3 regions of the Arthrobacter sp. SAFR-179 genome follow, and region 1 is predicted to be linked to each of the others. Evidence: riboswitches for the same ligand, from Rfam matches in the RefSeq annotation. Region 1 holds a riboswitch; each other region holds the start of a gene.
The links. A riboswitch is a leader RNA that binds a small molecule or an ion and turns the genes downstream of it on or off. The one in region 1 is predicted to bind cyclic di-AMP.
Positions count from the first base shown of each region.

Region 2: another riboswitch for cyclic di-AMP. It lies ahead of ACR65K_RS19320 (aggregation-promoting factor C-terminal-like domain-containing protein); the one in region 1 lies ahead of ACR65K_RS14035 (C40 family peptidase).
Region 3: another riboswitch for cyclic di-AMP. It lies ahead of ACR65K_RS06035 (LysM peptidoglycan-binding domain-containing protein); the one in region 1 lies ahead of ACR65K_RS14035 (C40 family peptidase).

Region 1 is NZ_JBPFDM010000008.1:154,337-160,974, forward strand. It holds gene mobA (molybdenum cofactor guanylyltransferase) at 1-669, opposite strand, end outside; gene ACR65K_RS14025 (HNH endonuclease) at 792-1,292, opposite strand; gene ACR65K_RS14030 (NlpC/P60 family protein) at 1,560-2,333, opposite strand; gene ACR65K_RS14035 (C40 family peptidase) at 2,497-3,183, opposite strand; cyclic di-AMP (ydaO/yuaA leader) riboswitch at 3,254-3,434, opposite strand; gene ACR65K_RS14040 (M23 family metallopeptidase) at 3,563-4,384, opposite strand; cyclic di-AMP (ydaO/yuaA leader) riboswitch at 4,397-4,608, opposite strand; gene ACR65K_RS14045 (iron-dependent transcriptional repressor DtxR) at 4,755-5,450, opposite strand; gene serC (phosphoserine transaminase) at 5,744-6,638, shown strand, end outside.
Region 2 is NZ_JBPFDM010000015.1:77,100-83,737, forward strand. It holds gene ACR65K_RS19295 (LysR family transcriptional regulator) at 1-42, shown strand, start outside; gene ACR65K_RS19300 (SixA phosphatase family protein) at 39-566, opposite strand; gene ACR65K_RS19305 (winged helix-turn-helix domain-containing protein) at 927-1,793, opposite strand; gene ACR65K_RS19310 (response regulator transcription factor) at 2,710-3,450, shown strand; gene ACR65K_RS19315 (sensor histidine kinase) at 3,464-4,939, shown strand; cyclic di-AMP (ydaO/yuaA leader) riboswitch at 5,129-5,289, shown strand; gene ACR65K_RS19320 (aggregation-promoting factor C-terminal-like domain-containing protein) at 5,295-6,020, shown strand; partial or broken gene ACR65K_RS19325 (VOC family protein) at 6,075-6,502, opposite strand; gene upp (uracil phosphoribosyltransferase) at 6,547-6,638, opposite strand, start outside.
Region 3 is NZ_JBPFDM010000002.1:358,427-365,064, reverse strand. It holds gene ACR65K_RS06050 (mycothiol transferase) at 1-238, shown strand, start outside; gene ACR65K_RS06045 (ribonuclease Z) at 231-1,178, shown strand; gene ACR65K_RS06040 (protein adenylyltransferase SelO) at 1,162-2,628, shown strand; gene ACR65K_RS06035 (LysM peptidoglycan-binding domain-containing protein) at 2,733-3,566, opposite strand; cyclic di-AMP (ydaO/yuaA leader) riboswitch at 3,570-3,738, opposite strand; gene ACR65K_RS06030 (aggregation-promoting factor C-terminal-like domain-containing protein) at 3,998-5,335, shown strand; gene ACR65K_RS06025 (TraR/DksA family transcriptional regulator) at 5,357-5,716, shown strand; gene ACR65K_RS06020 (DNA alkylation repair protein) at 5,668-6,243, shown strand; gene ACR65K_RS06015 (DUF1810 domain-containing protein) at 6,279-6,638, shown strand, end outside.

The DNA.
Region 1 (6,638 bases):
ATGCTGGTTCCCGGCGGCAATCCCCAGCGCGGCAACGTCATCCCAGGTATCCACATCGGCTGTGGATCCGGCGGGGACTGTGACAAGCTGCACGTCCAGACTAGCAAGGAGAGCCCTGACAGAGCCGTTGACCAATGCGTCGCGGGCCGCAAGGGCCTTGCAGGCTTTACTTAACTCAGACGTGCGGTAAAAACCTGACAACGGCTGGGCCCTGCCGTCTTCGGCACAGGCCATGACACCTCCGGACGCCCGTTCCATGGAGGGGCCCAATGCGTCGAGCAGCGCCGCCACCGCTTGGGAGGCCGACGGCATGTCACAGGCCAGCACCAGGGTATAGGGCGCCCCGCCACCGTTGCCCGTCCGTGCATGGTGTGCCGCCAGCGCCTCCAGTCCGGCTGCGATCGCGGCCGCGGGGCCGGCGAAGCGCGGTTCCTCCCGGCAGGTCAAAAGGGTGGCAGGCCAGGCCGGCAGGGGCTGCGCGACGGGTGGCCGGTTTGGCAGGAAATCCGTGTCACCAACAACGACAGTAAGCCCGGCCCCCGCGGCAGCAGCCACAGCGCGCTCCAGGAGGGTTTGGCCCTGGAAGACCAGCGACTGCTTGGGCGTGCCGCCCAGCCGCGATGACTTCCCGCCGGCCAGGACCACGGCGTCAAAGGCAAGGCTGCTCACTTCCACTCCCCCAGCCTAGTCACCGGCTCACTGGACGGCAGCACGGAGGTTAAGGGCGGCCTGAGAGGTCAGGGCGAAACGACAGGTCACGCCACAGACAGGTCGATGCCGGGGGCAGGCGGTCAGGCAGCCCGTTCCGGAAGCAGGAACGGATCCCAGGCCGGGGTGGGCTTCTCCAGCTCCTTGATCTGCCAGATGGTCCCGTGCGGAGGTTCCGGGACGAAGCGCAGGGTCCATCCCATCTCGACGGGAGTGTGATCGCCCTTGACGTTGTTGCACCGCAGGCAGGCGGCCACCAGGTTCTCCCACGAATCAGCCCCGCCCCTGGATTTCGGGTGCACATGGTCAATGGTGTGCGCCGCTTTCCCGCAGTAGGCACATTTATGCCCGTCGCGTCGGAGCACTCCCCTGCGGCTGACGGCCGTGGAGTGGTTGTACCGGGGGCGGATGTAGCGGTTGAGGAGGATCACGGACGGGCGCCCCAGGACGTCGGTGGGGCCCACCACGGGGTCGTCCCCTTCGGCCACCACACTGGCCTTGCCTGTAAGCACAAGCACCAGCGCCCGGCGGAAAGTAATAACCGCCAGCGGTTCATATCCAGCATTCAGAACGAGAGTGCGCATGCACTTACCTCTTCACGGCCGCACCCGTCAGGGGCACGAGGGCCGGCTGCCCTCGGCATGTCCGGGCTATGGATCGACATCACAAGAGTAAACAAAGAAGTGCAGAATCAGGTAATTTCCGCCCGGGAGTCCTTCCACCGCCGATACGCCAAAAAAGGGTGCCGCCCCCGTCGCGGCACCCCTTAAACGCCGAGGACCCCTGCCTCGATGGCGGGGGTCCTCGGGACATTTTGAGGCTGGCGGCCGTTCACGCCAGCACCGGAATGCCTAGTTGACGCGGATGAAGACGGGGCCGGATCCAACGTTCGCGCTGAAGACCACGGTCTGGTTTCCGTTGTAGCCGCCGTGGACAGCCATGCCGTTTCCTGCGTAGACAGCGATGTGGGCCATGCCCGCGCCACCGTCAGCGTAGTAGATCAGGTCGCCCGGCTGTGCTTCGGCTGCACTCACGGTGCGGCCCAGGGACAGGTAGCCGGCGGGCCAGTCGTGGAAGTGGATTCCGACAGCGGCCAGCGAGTTGGTGACCAGCATGGTGCAGTCCTGCATCACGCCGAGCTGGGCGTACGCGGCAGAGAGGATGGCCGCACCCTTGCCGCTGGCGGATGCCTGGGCTGCGGGAGCGGCAGGAGCAGCGGCGGTGGCAACCTTGGCCGTGACCTTGGGAGCAGCAGCGGGCTGGGCCGCAGGAGCGGGAGCGGCTTCCCGCACCTCAACCTCGGGCTCAGGCTCGACGACGGGAGCCGGCGTGGTGGTCACGGCAGGCTTCTCGTAGCTGATGGAGATGGTGGAAGCCGCCGAGATCGGGGCGTCCACGGCGGATTCAACTTCCAGCGCGGAAGCAGGAGCGGAATCGCGCTTGACGTTGGCGTCGGCAGCGTTGGCAGCGATGCCGCTGGTCAGGACCAGGCCGGACGCTGCGGCAATAACCGCAGCCTGGCGGCCCATGCCGCCTGCGTTGTCGCTGACAGCCTTGGCAATGACAGCGATCGAGTTGGTTTTGGTGACCTCGGCGCGATGCCGTGCGGTGGCACGAGTCGTCATCAGTTCTCTCTTTCGTTTTTCCCTCGAGCCGCAGGTAGGCAGGCGAAGGGTGATGGACGCGCCGGCATCTTGGGGGTACGCCGGCGCATCCCGAACGGGGATGTGGTTTTTAGCGAAGAAGCTTTGGGCAAAGAAAAAGCCCTTGGAACGCGTTGCCCAAGAACTATTTGCTGTAGTGGTAGTACGTGGAGGAACCGGTGGCTGCCGGCGAGTGGAGCAGCGTGCCCTGCGAGGGGTTGAGTGCGCTGATCATCATGCCGTTGCCGACGTAGATGCCGACGTGCGCGCCACCGTTCTGGACAACCAGGTCACCCGGCTGCGGTGCCGAGGTGGGGGTCATGATGTTCCACGCGTTGGTGCGGGGGATGCTGATTCCGGCCTGGGCGTAAACCCACTGCACGAAACCGGAGCAGTCCCAGCCTGTGACGGGGCTGGTGCCGCCCCATACGTAGGAGTGGCCGATGCCGGTGTAGGCGATGGCGGCAATGCCCGAGGTTGCCGCAGTGGATACAGACTCTTCCGCTTTGGCGGCCGGGGAAGCCTCCTGGCCCGCAGTGGCGGTGTTGGCGGCGCGGTTCGCTGCTGCCGTGGACTGGGTACGTACCGCTTCAACCTTGGGAGCGGCGGTGGTCTTGACGACCGGACGCTCGAAGGACACCGTGGCCGTGGGGGCAGCGGTGACGGCGAGTGCCGTCTGGGCCGAACCGGACTCGGTGGAGGCAGAGACACCGGCAGTGGTGTCAGCTGCCGTGGCGGGCAGGCCCATGCTCAGGATGAGGCCCGAAGCGGCTGCCACAACGGCAGCCTGGCGGCCTACGGTCCCGGCATTTGCACTGACAGCCTTGGACACGGCGTCCAGGGGGTTGGTGCGAACCGTTTGCGCACGGTGGCGCGCAGAATGATGGCGTGAAGACACGAAGGTAGCCTCTCCCAATGCCTGCGAGGTGAGCTGTCGGATTCGGATGGGAGTCACCCGGCCACGCTGCTTCCTGGGAAGCTTTGTGACTTAACCCCAAGGCCTTCCGGAAATGAAGGCCAAAATTGGTTCCCCCGCCCCTGCCAGACGATGAAATGCGAACGGACCTTGAGCGGTGGCAGAGTTAGGCAATCCACTCAAGAGCGTCAACTTCGGAAAAGTTGACGCGAGTTAGACGGTACAGCAGTTTTGCTTCAATGTCACATTCAGGTCACGGCGGGTCACGGCGATCTGAGAGTGAGCAATCATTCGGTTACAGCCAGCCCATCGGATCGACCACTTCGCCATTGACCTGGACCTCGAAGTGCAGGTGGCATCCGGTGGACGCGCCGGTGGTGCCGCTCAGTGCCACGACCTCACCGCGGGAGACGGTCTGGCCCACCTTGACGTTGAAGGACGAGAGGTGGTTGTAGGTGGTTTCCAGCCCGTTGCCGTGGTCGATGACCACCCGGTTTCCGCCACCGAACTGGTGCCAGCCCGCGAAGGTGACGGTTCCTGTTGCGGCCGCCAGGACCGAGGTGCCGCACTGCGCCACGAAGTCCTGGCCCCTGTGGAAGTCTCCGGAGCCTCCGGTGATGGGGCTGACCCGGTAACCGAAAGGGGAAGCGGTGGCGAGGGACGACAGGGGTGCGGCCAGGGTGCCGGCCGAAGCGGCACGGGTGACGGAGCCGGCGGACTGTGCGCTCAGGAGCTGCTTCAGCTTTCCGTCCGGGTCCGCCTGCGTGACCACGGCGGAGCGGCTGAAGTCAACCTGGGCTCCAACATCAGCGGAAATCTGCGGCTGCGGGCTGACAGCCGAGGCAGCCAGGGGGGCATTGCCGGCGGAGTCGGTTGCCATGACGGGACTTGTGGCGGGCACCGTGACCGTCAGCACCAGGCCTGTGGCGGCAAGGGCCATGCCGGCTTTTTGGCCGATGCCGCTGGCGGCGGCAAACTCCGTCATCTGCCGGAAGGGACCCCGGCGGCGGCGCGCGTCGCGATGCAGGTCGCGGGGGCGCTCCGCTGCGACGACTTCGGCAACCCGGGGTGCCGAAGGGGGGCCGGCCGCGCGTCGGCGGCCCCGTGGGGTCTGCATGGTCAAGAAGGGTTCCTCTCTGGAAGAAGCCTGCGGAGTTAGCTGTCGGATTCGGGTCAGAGAGTTCAAAGACCCGGTCCGCCGTAGGCAAGCTTCTGCACAGGGGTATTCCCGGAAGAATCCTTCACTGGAGAGGCTTGCTGCTGACGGACTTCACCCCAAGGCAGTCCCCCGCTGCCGCTTGTGGTTCCCCCGCCTCTGCCAGTAACGAACTCGTTCACCTGGCCCGCTGGCAGAGCTCGGCTCCGGGTCAGGTAACGCTTATGTATCAACGCTTGGTTCCACTATAGGGGCTTAAGTCCCTAGGTAACAATTCCGTTACCTTTGCGTGGAAACCCCTGCCTGGGGTATGGAAGGTGCCGGATCAGCCCTAGTCGAGGGCAACGAAGACGTGCGCAGCAACCTCGGGCGGCAGCTCCAGCGCCCCTTCGATCCCCGCGACCCGAACGGAAATGTACTCGCCCACGCGTTCCAGCGTCACGGCAGCACCAGGCCGGATCCCGCCCTCGTCCAGCTGGGCCAGCAGTTCCGGTTCCACCTGGATTGGCTCCGCCAAACGGCTGATGGTCACGCCCGAGGCGGGCGCGTAGTTCTTCATTGCTTCCACCAGGCTGATGGCTCCATCGGCAAAGCCGCGGCCCGCCTGGCCTCCCAGCGCAGCGAGGCCGGGAATGGGGTTGCCGTAGGGCGATTCGGTGGGGTGGCCCAGCATCTCGTAGATGCGCCGCTCCACCCGCTCGCTCATGACGTGTTCCCAGCGGCAGGCTTCGTCATGGACGTAGGCCCAGTCCAGGCCGATGACATCTGCCAGAAGGCGTTCGGCCAGCCGGTGCTTGCGCATGACCTCTGTGGCGCGCTTGCGGCCCGTATCCGTGAGTTCCAGATGGCGGTCACCGGAGACGACGACAAGTCCGTCCCGCTCCATGCGGCCGATGGTCTGGGAGACGGTGGGCCCCGAGTGGCGCAGACGTTCGGCGATACGGGCCCTGAGGGCAACGATGTTTTCTTCCTCAAGCTCCAGAATGGTCCTGAGGTACATCTCCGTAGTGTCGATCAGATCCGTCATCCAGCTCAGCTCCTCGAGCGCAGTACCTTGCGTTGTCCCACCGTATCGCCTCTTCCCGCGAAGTAGTCCGGGGGAAAGCTTAGCCTATTTTGACTTTGTCCGAATAGCTGCGGCCAAAGGGCTGGGCCGTACGGGCACGTCTCACTGTCCGGACTATGACGTGCCCGGCTCCCGCCCCCGGCGGCGGTTCAGGCAGAATGGGAGTGGCCTGCAGCCCAGCCACCGCGCCCTGCCGGCCACCACTGCCCGCCCTTCCGGACCATAGCTTTCGTCCCCGCCGAATTGGAGCACCTGTGAGCGACACCAGCATCACGATCCCCGCCGACCTCCTGCCCCAGGACGGGCGGTTCGGGGCCGGCCCGTCAAAGGTCCGGCAGGAACAGATCGACGCGCTGGCAGCGGCTTCAAGAACGATCCTTGGCACCTCGCACCGGCAGGCCCCCGTCAAGAACCTGGTCGGGTCGGTCCGGGAAGGGCTGAGCCAGTTCTTCCGCGCCCCGGACGGCTATGAGGTGGTCCTCGGCGTCGGCGGCTCCACCGCTTTCTGGGACGTTGCCAGCTTCGGTCTCGTAGAGAAGAAAGCCCAGCACCTGTCCTTCGGTGAGTTCGGGTCCAAGTTCGCCGCCGCCACCAATAAGGCGCCCTTCCTCGAAGCCTCCTCGATCATCAAGTCCGAGCCCGGCACCCGGCCCGCAGCCCAGGCCGAGGCCGGCGTGGACGTCTATGCCTGGCCGCAGAACGAAACCTCCACAGGCGTCGCAGCCCCTGTCCAGCGGGTATCCGGGGCCGACGAGGGATCACTGGTCCTGGTGGACGCCACATCCGCGGCCGGCGGCCTGGACGTGGACGTTGCACAAAGCGATGTCTACTACTTTGCCCCCCAGAAGAACTTTGCCTCCGACGGCGGCCTCTGGCTGGGCCTGTTCTCCCCCGCAGCGCTGGAACGTGCTGCCGCCATCAAGGCCGGCGGCCGCTGGATCCCGGACTTCCTGGACCTCCAGACCGCCATCGAGAACTCCCGCCTGAACCAGACATACAACACGCCGTCGCTGTCCACGCTGGTAACCCTGGATTCGCAGGTCCAGTGGCTGAACTCCAACGGCGGCCTGGACTTCGCCTCCAAGCGGACCGCCGATTCCGCCGGCCGCATCTACAGCTGGGCCGAGGCCTCGGAGTTCGCCACCCCGT
Region 2 (6,638 bases), on a different contig from region 1:
GGGTCCGGGGCCAGCGGGCCCGACGGCAGCCGGCCTGTCTAGTGGGACCGGGGCACCGCAAACCGCGTGATCCGGGCATCCTGGCCGTCCAGTTCCGCCCACGGTTTCTCCGTCTCCAGGACGGTTAGCGCGTTGGTGGGAAAGCGGGTGGCGGCGTCCATGTAGGCGTCATGGTCGGAATCACGCGAGGCGAGGTGCATGGCCAGGTCCTGCACGCCGGGCAGGTGCGCGATCAGCATCAGCGTGGTCACGGTGTCCGGAACATGGTTGACCACGGTGAGCATCCGGAGGGCCGACGCCGCATAGAGTCCGTCTTCGAGCTTGGGCGTGGGGGCCTTGTCGCCGAGTTCAGAGCAGACCCAGGTGCAGGTCTGGCGGGTTCGCAGGGCGCTGGAGCACAAAATGAAGTCCGGGACGATGTTGTGCTTGAGCAGCCAACGGCCAGCCAGCGGCGCCTCCCGGTGCCCGCGTTCTTCCAGTGGCCGCTCATGATCGGCCACCCCGCCGGGCCAGTCAGCCTTGGCGTGCCGCATGATCACAAGGCGTCGAACGTGGTGCGAACTCATGGCCCAAGCCTAGCGCCAGCAAAAGCACCAGGGAGCGAAGATTTCCTCCGCCGCAAACGTCACGCCAAGCACGCTTTGAGCCGCCGCCAGCAACACATACGGCGGAAATTCAGGCTTCAGAACGAAACCATAGCTCCAAAGCGTGCTCTCAGTGACGCAAGGACCCCTCAGCCGCGTAGGCACAGCACCCGGAGAGCCCCAACGCGCTTGGAAGGCCCCTCTAACGTGCGGCGCCGTAGCGTAGCAAGGCGTCCTGAAGGCGCCGTTGTTGCGTGAGGCACGAGCGCAGGCGCCGAAGGATGCCTTGCTAAAGCGAAGGCGCCCACCAGAGAGGGGCCAGGCTTTCGAGCGAAGGTAAGACTAGATCGAGTACTCCGGAGCGGCCCAGACAACAACTTCCGGGTGCTCGTAGAACCGGTAGCCCTGGCCGCGGACAGTGCGGACGGTGTTGGCGAGGCGGCCCAGCTTGGAGCGGAGGCGGCGGATGTGGACGTCGATGGTGCGCTCGTTGGGCACTTCTTCGGCGTTGCGCCACAGTCCTTCGAGGAGCTCGTCGCGGCCCACGGTACGGGTGCCGTTTTCGACGAGGTAGTTGAGGAGCTCGAACTCCTTGAAGGTCAGGTTCAGGGATTCGCCGTCGAGGTGGACTTCGCGGCGGGCGAGGTCGATGAGCACACCGGAGGGGCGCGGTTCCTGGGGCTGGGCGGGGCGCGGGGTTTCGGTGCGCTGGCGGGAGTTGACGGTGGGGTCGCCAAAAGTGGAACGGACGACGTCGAGCGCGGAGCCGGGGGTGCCGGCGGGGGCTACTGCCACGGCGGCGTAGCTTTCGGCACCGGAGACCAGCGACTGGGCGTAGGCACGGATTTCCTGTGCGAGCTTGGCGATGGAGGTTCCCGCTGCTGCAGCGGTCTCCTCGTCGATGCCCATGTAGAGCACGAAGCCGCGGGCGACGTTCTCGTTGGCTACCGGGCGGACCGCGTTTGGACCTGCCACCACAGGGGTAGGGGCGGTAACGGGTGCGGACTCTGCGGGGTGCACGGCTCGGAGCTGGCCGTAGGAGTTGGGGTTGTATCCCTGCGGGGCGAAACCCTGGCCGGGGAAGCTGCTGCCGGACGTGGAGGGAGCGAGCGACGTGCGCGGACCGAAGCCGGGACGAAGACCGGAGGGCTGTCCTGCCTTGGCGGCGTTACGGACTGAGATGTGGACGTATCCGGATGCAACTGACATGTGTGGTTACCTCAATGTGAAATGGCCGTATTCGCGGCTCGAATGCTGGCTTCCCCGTCAGCGGACCGGGGAGGGGCGCCCGACGCTGGGCTTGGGGGCGAATGCCTAAGAACTTCGGTGGGTGGGAAGGTCAGGCGTGCATTCGACAACAGCGCATGTCGGCAGCAGCTGATGTGCTGGGCCAATATTCTGCGGCTGCAGGTGCTGTTGAGTTCTTGTTCACATTGGAAGTGTGCAGCGTAACAATGCCAACTTGCAAGTAACAATGGACCGGATCGTCCGCATCGTGAGACGAAACGCCGAATTGTGCTGCAGATCACTATTTCGGAAGAGCGAAATTTTTTTGCTGCTTATCCGGAGAATATGCCCGGGCCCTATCTATTCCAGAATTTTCTTCGCCGAAAGCGCATTTCATCGAATTCAGTCAAAATTCAACCGTTTGACATAGAATCGACCGGACAGGAACTTCTCCTGTCCAGCCGACGTTCCGTCTCCTGCTGATTTTTTGGGCCTCAGTGGCGTGCGATGCCCGTCGCAGGGGCAACCATTGTGCTGTGCGCTCTGTCCGAATCCTTTCAGGGCCGTCACGCGAACGCTGGCTCCCGTGGTCATGATGGACAAGCTGAGCGGACGGGGGTGGTCCCGCTCTGCCCCCTGACGCATTCCCTGCGCCTGGTCTCGCTGATCCATGGCGTTCTCCAAGAGGTTGAAACTGCTGGCGGTGATGCTCTTGTCCCACAAGGGTCCGCCGCGATGCTGCGCAGGGGCTGTACGGCAGTCCGAGCCAACCTGTGACCCGCGGCGCCGCTTGGGCAAGGCAACCGTTGCCCCTGGTTCAGGTGGCTAGGCTGGAGCTCACAGCTGGAACACAGCATTGGCAAAGCCTTGGCAAACCGACAGATCGGAGAGTTGTCCCATGGCATCCCCGCACTCCATGACCAACAACCTTCCCCAGCTCACCCACCCGGACGGCTCCCCCATCCGTGCCCTGGTGGTGGATGACGAACCGAGCCTGTCCGAACTCATGAGCATGGGCCTGCGCATGGCGGGCTGGTCTGTGGCCGTGGCAGCGGACGGACCCGCTGCGGTGAAGCTCGCCAAGGACTTCCATCCGGATGTCCTGGTGCTGGACGTCATGCTGCCGGGGTTCGACGGCGTGGAGCTGCTGGGCAGGATTCGCGTCTTTGCGCCGGAGGTGCCTGCGCTCTTCCTGACAGCCAAAGACGACGTCCAGGACCGCATCGTGGGACTGGCCGCGGGCGGGGACGACTATGTCACCAAACCCTTCAGCATGGAGGAAGTCCTGCTGCGCCTGCATCGCCTGGTGCAGCGTTCCGGGGTGGCCGCCATGGATACCGCCGAGCTGGTGGTGGGCGACCTGGTGCTCAATGTGGACACCCGGGAAGTTACCCGTGCCGGAGAAGGGATCCAACTGACGGCAACCCAGTTCGAGCTGCTCCGTTACCTCATGGAAAACCCCAAGCGCGTGGTCAGCAAGGCCCAGATCCTGGACCACGTGTGGGATTACGACTTCGGCGGCCAGGCGAACATCGTGGAACTGTACATTTCCTACCTGCGCAAGAAGATCGAAGCCAGCCATCCGCCGATGATCCACACCGTGCGCGGGGCGGGCTACGTCATTAAGCCTGCAGACTAGCCAAAGGAAACGCGTGTCTCTTCCCGGAGTTCCCCGGCCCACCGGCCGGTCCTGGTTCAATCCCTCCACCTGGCACCTCCGCACACGCCTGATCCTGCTGTCCATGGCCCTGCTGGTGGCCATCTCGGGCGCCATCGGGGTGGTCAGCTATGCCTCGATGGACGTGGTCCTCACCAGTCAATTGGATGCGCAGCTGAAGCTGGCGTCCCGCGGCCGGCCGCCCGAAGGCAACCCCTCAGGCCGCCCAGATCCCCTTGACGCACGCGGGCAAAGTGTGGGAACGCTCAATGCCCGGGTAGTGAACGGGCAGGTCAGCAGGGAGGCAGGGTTCCTGTCATCCGACGCCACCCGCATCTCCCTGACCTCCCGCGACGTTGCCATCCTGCAGGCACTCCCCCATGATGGCGTGCCGGTGGACCGCGAACTGTCCAACGGCGATTACCGGCTGATGGCTACCGGGACGCCCTATGGCGACGTGGTGATTACCGGCCTTCCGCTTGCTACGAAGAAAGCCACCGAAGGCTCCCTTGTGCTCACCATGGTGCTGGTCTCGCTGGGCGGGCTGGTCCTGATTGGGCTGGTTGGCACCGCCTTGATCCGCCGGACCATGCGCCCCTTGGAACAGCTGTCGGACGTCGCCACCAAGGTTTCCAAGCTGCCCCTTGACGCCGGCGAGGTGGCACTCGCCGTGCGCGTGCCGCCCTCCGCAGCGCACCCCACCACTGAGGTGGGCAGTGTGGGCCACGCCCTGAACCTGATGCTGGACAACGTGTCCAGCGCGCTGGAGGCCCGGCAGCGCAGCGAGATGAAGGTGCGCCAGTTTGTTGCCGACGCCTCCCACGAGCTTCGAACGCCGCTGACCGCCATCCGCGGGTACACCGAGCTGATGCGCATGACCGAACACCTCACCGAGGACGGGCAAAAGTCGCTGGGGCGGGTGCAGAGCCAGTCGGAGCGCATGACCGCGCTGGTGGAGGACCTGCTGCTGCTGGCCAGGCTCGATGAGGGCAAGGCAACCGAGACCACCGAAGTGGACCTTACCCAGCTGGTCATAGAAACGGTCAGCGACGAAAAGGTCATGGCCCCTGAACACATCTGGCAGCTGCAGCTGCCCCATCAACCCGTGACGGTCCGCGGTGACACCACCCAGCTGCACCAGGTGCTGGCTAACCTGCTCTCCAACGCCCGGAAGCACACACCGGCCGGCACCACCGTGACCACAGGGTTGATGCGCTCTGCCGACGGGAGCGTGGTGGTTACGGTCACCGATGACGGGCCCGGCATCCCCGCGGAATTCCAGGGCAGGATCTTTTCGCGCTTCACCCGGGCTGACGCGGCCCGCTCCGGCTCCGAGGGCTCGTCCGGCCTGGGCCTGTCCATCGTCGAGTCCATCGTCATGGCCCACGGCGGCACCGTGGAACTGGTGTCCCGGCCGGGCAGGACCGAGTTTGCTGTCCGTCTTCCCGCGGCCGGCCCCGCCGTGCCCTGAGTTCGTCACACACTGCGTTCAAGGCCATCCGCCTCGTCGAATTGAGATCTTCGACAGGTTCTGTCCCGCAATTCGACGCGCGGGTCATCGTGACTTCCGTTACCTAAATGTGACTTTGTCGTGTTCTTCCTGTACCGTCGATTGGGTGCGGTCCCCGTTCGGGCCGCATATCCCGGGTTGACGCCAAGCTCTGCCGCTTCCCCGGATTCCGATTGAGCTACGGCAGAGGCGGGGGACCCACCGTCCCGGGCACTGAATGCCCTTGGGGTTAAGCCAGTACGTGATCTTTCCGTACAGCCGGATGCCCTCATCCGAACCCGACAGCTAACTCCGCAGGTGTGAGAGGCGATCAATCATGTCCAAAAACACGGCAGAAGCACGTCAGCTGCAGGCCAAGGCTAAACACAAGGCCAAGCAGCAGGCAAAGAAGACCACCCTGGGCCAGCGCGCGGCCGTCCTTGCAGCATCCTGTGCGGTGCTGGTGGGGGTCGGCGCGGCAGGACAGGCCACCAGCAGCATGACTCCGGCGTCATCCACCGGGTCCAACTCTTCCACTGCAGCGTCCGACGCTCAAATGAGCATCGAGAAGAGCGAAATCCGTTCCAACCCGGCAGCCAGCCCGGCTCCCGCCGCCATCAGCGTGGCACCGCAGGCAGCGGAACCGGCCCCCGCTGCAGCACCGGCCGCGCCTGAAGCGCCTGCCCCAGCCCCCGCCCCGGCGCCGGCTCCCGAGCCTGCCCCCGCACCTGAGCCGGCTGCCGCCGTCGCGGTTAACGATCCCGCCGGCGCCCAGGCATACGCCGCCAGCCAGCTGGGGACCTTTGGCTGGGCTCCGGACCAGATGCAGTGCCTGCAGACGCTGTGGACCAAGGAATCGGATTGGACCACCACGGCCACCAATGCCAGCAGCGGGGCATACGGCATTGTCCAGTCCCTGCCGGCCGAGAAGATGGCCAGCGCCGGTGCGGACTACCTCACCAACTACCGCACGCAGATCAACTGGGGCCTGGACTACATCAAGGAGCGCTACCAGTCGCCCTGCGGCGCCCTGAACTTCCACCTGGCCCACAACTGGTACTAGGCAAGCCACCTTCAACCGCGGGCCGCATCATCATGATGCGGCCCGCGGTTTGGGTTAACCAGCGTTTTGCCCGGCGTCCTGAACAGTGCCCTGGCCAGCTTCCTGGCCGGTGTTTCGCCGCGGGATGTACTGGACAGCCCACTTGTTTCCGTCGGGATCGGCGAAGTAGACGAAGTGGCCCCAGTCCTGCACGTCCACATCGCTGACATCCACACCGTTGTTCTTCAGGTGGTCTCATGCGCAGCTTTAATGTCGTTGACCACCAACTGCAGGTTGGAACCCGTGCCGGGAGGGGCGTCGATGAGTCCCTCGCCAATGCAGATGGAGCAGGCCGAACCCGGCGGCGTCAGCTGCACGAAGCGGATGGAGTCCGACGGCCGTTCGTCGAAATCCGCATTAAAGCCCACTTTGTTGACGTAGAAGTCCTTGGCGCGGTCAACGTCGGACACGGGGAGAAAGACAAGCTCAAGTTTCCAGTCCATCCGCAAAGGCTAGCGGCGGGAACTGTATTGAAAAAGGGTGAAATCTACCCGGCGATGCCGTAGAGGCGGTCGCCGGCGTCGCCCAGGCCCGGGACGATGTAGGACTTCTCGTTGAGCTTCTCGTCGATGGAGGCCA
Region 3 (6,638 bases), on a different contig from region 1:
CCGCGCATCCCGGGTACTCCTGCAGGAGTACTACGACGCCGTCCACCGGCAGACGGCAAAGGTCCTGGAAGGAATCAATGATTCCGCCCTGGACCGTGTGGTTGACCGGCATTGGGACCCGCCCGTCACCCTCGGCGTGCGGCTGGTCAGCATCCTGGGGGACTGCCTCCAGCACGCCGGCCAGGCCGCCTACGCCAAGGGGTTGCACAGAACATCGGCGGACACCAACAGTGCGTGAACTCGTTGTGCTGGGCACCGCATCCCAGGTTCCCACCCGAACCAGGAACCACAACGGCTACCTGCTGCGCTGGGACGGCGAAGGGCTGCTTTTCGACCCCGGCGAGGGCACCCAGCGCCAAATGATCCTTGCCGGAGCAGCGGCAAGCAGCATCACCAGGATTTGCCTCACGCACGTGCACGGGGACCATTGCTATGGCCTGCCCGGAGTCCTTTCCAGGATGGTTCTGGACGGAGTGGGGCACCCCGTCCACCTGCATTATCCGGCGTCCGGCGACGATGTGGTCCGGGCCCTGGTGGCCGTCAGCTCTCCCGGCATCGACCTGCGGCTGCACCCGCATTCCGGCGCCGGGCCCGTGGCCGAAGGCCTCGAGGTCCGGCCCCTGAACCACCGCATCGAGACGTACGGTTACCTGCTCACAGAGCCCGACGGCCGCACCCTCCTGCCGGAACGGCTCCGGGCGGCGGGCGTCGAAGGGCCCGACGTCCGCCGGCTGCAGCGGGAAGGGGTCGTCGGGACAGCCCGCCTGGAGGACATGAGCATTCCCAGGCCGGGCCAGCGGTTTGCCTTCATCATGGACACCGCACCATGCGCCGGTGCCGAAGAGTTGGCAGCAGGCACCGACCTGCTGGTCACGGAGTCCACGTTCAGCGACGACGACGCCGGCCTAGCCGGGCAATACCTGCACCTGACCGCCGGGCAGGCCGGTGAACTGGCGGCGTCGGGGAAGGCCCGGACGCTGGTGCTCACACATTTTTCCGCACGGTACGGAAACGACGTCTCCCATCTCGCGGAGCAGGCAAGGGCCCGGGCTCCGGAATCCACGGTCATTGCCGCTGAAGACCTGCAGCGCATTGCCGTTCCCCGTCGGCGGCAACCGATGCGGGAAGCGGCAGGCGAAACTACGGCGATAGGGTTAAACCATGACGGCAGCAGCTGAATCCACGGTCACTTTTGACGGCCGCTTCGCCCGGGAACTGGCAGAACTCGCCGTTCCCTGGCAGGCCGAGGAAGCACCGGGTCCTGAGCTCCTGGTCCTGAACGACAAGCTCGCCCGGGACCTGGGCCTCGATCCGCAGTACCTCCGCAGTCGCGAAGGGGTCCGGCTGCTGGTGGGCAATCACGTTCCCGCCGGCGCCACCCCGGTGGCGCAGGCATATGCGGGGCACCAGTTCGGCGGTTACTCATCCTTGCTGGGTGACGGACGTGCGCTGCTGCTGGGGGAGGTCACGGACCAAAGCGGCCGCCTCCTGGACATCCATCTCAAAGGCTCGGGGCGCACGCCTTTCGCCCGCGCCGGGGACGGCCGTGCCGTCGTCGGCCCCATGCTCCGTGAGTATGTGGTCAGTGAGGCCATGCACGCCCTGCACATACCCACCACCCGCTCGCTCGCCGTCGTGGCAACCGGGCGGCAGGTCCGCCGGGACGGCATGCTGCCCGGTGCCGTCCTGGCACGCGTGGCAAGCAGCCACCTGCGCGTTGGCAGCTTCCAGTACGCGCGGGCCACCGAAAACCTGGACCTCCTGAGGCGGCTGGCGGACCATGCCATCAGCAGGCACTATCCGCACGCCGCTGAAGCCAAAAACCCCTACCTGGCATTGTTCGGTTCCGTCGTCTCCGCCCAGGCGGAGCTGGTGGCCAGGTGGATGCTGGTGGGATTCGTGCATGGTGTCATGAATACGGACAACATGACCATCTCAGGGGAAACCATCGACTACGGCCCGTGCGCGTTCATGGATGCATTCAATCCCGCCGCCGTCTACAGTTCCATCGACGTCAGTGGACGCTATGCCTATGCCAACCAGCCGGTGCTTGCCGAATGGAACCTTGCCCGGCTTGCCGAGGCGATGCTGCCGCTCATCGACCAGGACCAGGAAAAGGCGGTTGCCCCGGCCGTGGAGGTGCTTGGCGGGTTCCGCGGACAGTACAGCAAGTCGTGGTCCGGCGGCATGAAACGCAAGCTGGGCCTGGGAGGCGGCGGGGAGAGCGCTGATGACGCCTCAGCCCTGGTGGACGATGCAATCGCCATCCTGAAGGACGGCCCGGTGGACTACACCCTCTTCTTCCGCAACCTGGGCAAGGCCGCCCGGGGCGACCTCCGTCCCGTTCGCGGGATGGTCCTTGACCTGGCCGCGTTCGACGCCTGGGCGGAGCGGTGGCAGGCCATGAAACCGGACGCGGACCTGATGGACAGCGTGAACCCTGTGTACATTCCCCGGAACCACCTGGTGGAGGAAGCTCTGTCAGCTGCCACCGAAGGAAACCTCGCACCCCTGCAGCAACTGCTCGAGGCCATCGGTGCACCCTTTACCGAACGTCCGGGACTGGAACGCTACGCCGAGGGTGCCCCTGAAGACTTCGGCAACTACATGACCTTCTGCGGGACCTGACGGCTCGCGCCAGGGGAAAACGACAGGAGGGCGGCGGCCGGGAATACCCGGCTGCCGCCCTCCTGTTTTGCGTCGGCTCCGCTGGTTGCGAAGCGCCGCGGAGACTAGGCTACGCGGACTGCGGAGTAGCCGCCGAGCCAGCTGATGGAGTGAACCTCGGTGCTGTAGCCGTTGACGCCGCCGCTGACAACCTGGCCGTCGCCGGCGTAAACGCCCACGTGGCCGGAGGTGATGATCAGGTCACCGGGGGCGGGGGCGCTGACAACAGTGCCGTACTGGAAGAACTGGGTGGGGGCCAGGTCGCCGACGGACTTGCCGACGGAGCGCAGGGCCTTCTCAACCATTGCGGTGCAGTCCTGGCCCACGCCAACCTGGCTGTAAGCGGATGCCAGGATCGCAGCGCCGGTTCCCGTGCCGGTGGAGGCCAGCGGGGTGGCGGAGGCGTAGGACATGTTCATGCCGGTGTTCGCCGGTGCAGTTGCGGCTGCAGCCTGGACCGGAGCTGCGGCAGGAGCCGGAGCCGGTGCTGCGGTGTAGCCTGCACCGGGGATCTGGATCTGGTCACCGGGGTAGATGATTGAGGACAGTCCCAGTCCGTTGGCGGACAGGACGTCATTAAGGCTGACGCCGTAGGCAGCCGCGATGGCCCCGATGGTGTCGCCAGAGACGACGGTGTGGACGTTTCCGGCTGCCGCAACGGGTGCTGCTGCCGGTGCCGAGTACGCCTGGACGCTGGTGTTCTCAGTGGTGTCCGGACCGGTCACACCTGCATGGGCCGGGGCTCCGACGCCGAATGCAATGCCGGACGCTGCAGCAACTGCGAGCGCCGGGCGGCCCAGCGAACGGGCCTGGGTCTTGGCGGTTACGGCGAGGCCCTCGAGCACAATGGAGCGGGCCGGAGTCGCGCGGTGACGGGCAGTAATGGAATTTTTTGACACGGTTGATCGCCTCTCCCATGCCTGCGGGGTGAGCTGTCGGGTTCGGGCTGGAGATGCCCGGCCGGTAGCGGGCTCCGCGGGCGGAGCGCTATCGACTTAACCCCAAGGCCACAAGTGGCCGTGGAAACTTGGTTCCCCCGTCCCTGCCATCGGAAAACGGTTGAATCCCATGATCAGCGGCAGGGCTCGGCATGCTGATGGGAATGTCCCGGCTGAGAGGGACACCCAAAGACCATAACCCGCGCTCACTGTCATTGTCACATTTGAATAACATACGAGGTTTCCCTCTCAATTCAGCAAACGTCTTGATGTACATAGGATCTCGCGGCTGACCTGGGGAGAGATTCGAACCGGGAAACGGCGCCGAAACGGTAACAATACGGCCTCGGACCCCTGCTTTGCCGCGATACCCGGCGGTAAGCTTCGGGACTATGCCCCTGTTCGTTACCAACCGGTCCTTCCCGATATTCGCGGGCCTGATGGCGATCGCCCTGGCCGGCGCCACCGCGTTGCCGGCCGCGGCGGAGGAGCCGCCCGGCGGATATCCCTCCTGGGCCGACGTGCAGCAGGCGCAGTCCTCTGAAGCGGCGAAGGCCGCAGAGATCACCAGCATCAACGGGCTCCTGGATGGACTGCAAGCGCAGTCGGAGGCGGCCGGGGATGCGGCGGTCCGCTCTGCCGCCGATCACGCCGCAGCCGATGCGGAGCTTCAGGCGGCAACAGCCCGGGTGCAGACTCTGTCTGCGCAGGCGGCCCGTGCAGACGACCAACTGGCCCGGTACCGGAAGGATATCGGCGCCCTGGCCGTCCAGTCCTACAAGACCGGCGGGACCAATACCGGATTCTTCGTGGCGCTCGATGCGCTGGGGACCAACAGCGCCCAGGGGCTCAACCTGGTCAAGCTTGTAGGGGACAAGACTGCTGCCTTGGTGAATAAGGCTGCAGCGGCAGGAAAGGTTGCCGCTGCGCTCAGGGAACAGGAACAGGTTGCCAGGGGCGAGCGGGAACGACTGGCCGGGGAGGCGAAGGTTAAATCCGAGGCCGCCCGTTCCGCCCGGGACGCACTGGCACGGCAGGTCACCGAGGAACAGCAGCACAGCGGCGAGTTGACTGCCCAGCTTGCCGCCCTGAAGGGTACGACGGCGGCAGTTGAGGGGGAGTATCGCCAGGGCAAAGCGGCGCTGGCCGCCTACGAGGCGGCCCAGGCGGCCAAGCGCGCCGCCGCGGAGGAGCAGGCCCGCCGCCAGGCCGAAGCTGCCGCCAAGGCCGCAGCGGCTGCCGCCCAGCAGCCCAAGCAGCCGCCGCCCCCCGCCCCAGCCCCGGTCGGGGCCAATCCGGCCCCGGCCGCGCCTGCCAACAATCCAGCTCCTGCCGTTCCGGTTGCGCCGCCACCGCCACCGGCGCCGGCCCTGCCAAGCCCGCCCGCCGTCGTCGTTCCTTCCGTTCCCGGTGGAGCTGTTAACGATCCCGGCGCGGCGAAAAGCTACGCGTCCGGACGCCTTGCTGCCTTTGGGTGGGGCCAGGACCAGTTCCTTTGCCTGGCCCAGCTGTGGAGCAAGGAATCAAACTGGCTGACCACCGCCACCAACGCCTGGTCCGGGGCCTACGGGATTGCCCAGGCGCTGCCGCCGGGCAAGTATGCCAGCGCCGGCAGCGACTGGCTGACCAGCTATCGGACGCAGGTCGATTGGGGCCTGGGCTATATCCGTGACCGCTGTGGTTCGCCCTGCGGGGCTTGGAACCATTCCGTGTCCCTGAATTGGTACTGACTGACGCGCTAGGCTTTCCCCATGCCAGATTTCGAACGGTTTCGTGTGCTGCTCGAAGAGGAGCGGGCGCGGCGGGTGGCGCTGCTGCCCGCCCTGCAGGCGGATATCGCCGCGGCAAATTCGGCCCGCCAGGATTCCAACGTCGACGACGAACATGATCCGGAGGGCGCCACGATCGCCTTCGAACTTTCGCAGGCATCGGCGCTCCTGAAGCAAAGCTCGGCCGGCCTGGTCCAGATTGAAGCGGCCCTGGCAAGGCTGGCCCGGGGAACCTATGGAACCTGCGCCGTCTGCGGGGAACCCATCACCGAAGGAAGGCTGGAGGCGCGGCCATGGACCCCGTTCTGCATCCGGCACGCCTCCTCGGGGCGCGGACGGTGACGGGCGCCGCTGACGTTGTGTCCGCTGCGGCGGACTTTGTTGACCGGACCCTGCAGAACGAGGGCGCCTGGTACCGGGCAGACGACGTCGGAAACCGGCTGGGCGGCGTGCTGGCTTCCTACGGTTCCTCCATTGGGGCCGTCCGCGGCACGGTGCGCGACACCCTGCGCAAGTTCAGGGACCTGGACCACGACGGAACCGTGATGCTCGCCTCCGCCCTGTGGGGGCAGCCCAAGCCAGGATCCCGCCCGGTTTTCGAGCGCCGCCTTGCCGCCGTGGTGCTGCTGCAGACAAAGGTGCGCCTGCTCCGGCATTCGGATCTCACGCGCCTGGAAGGCTTCCTTCGCTCAGCCCAGGCAGCGGAACTCACGGAGCCTCTGCTTTCCGACGTCCTGGTGCCGTTGCTGTCAGGGCTGGGGGAGCGTGAACGGCAGCGGGCCGGCGTTGTGCTGGCACGGTGGCGGGAGGACCCGGACCCCGAACTGCGGGCTGCGGCCGGTGCACTCTCGAAGGAATTGACCCCGTAAAGTGGCCTCTTATCAGGCCAAACAAGGAGATCCACATGAATGAGCCGTTTGACCTTGAGCGCTTTGTTGCCGCCCAAAACGCGGGCGGAGCCTATGAGCAGGCGTTGGGGGAGTTGCAGGTCGGCAGGAAGTCCGGGCACTGGATGTGGTTCATCTTCCCGCAGATTGCCGGGCTGGGGCAGAGTGCCATGTCGCGCAAATACGCCATCTCGTCACTCGCTGAAGCCCGGGCCTACCTGGACCACGAGGTGCTGGGCCCGCGGCTGCTGGAGTGCGCTGTGGTGCTGGCCAACCACGCCGACCAGTCGGCCGAGGACATTTTTGGCGGCATCGACGCGAAGAAACTCCGCTCCTCGATGACACTGTTTCTCCGGGCAGCACCCGGAGAAACAGTG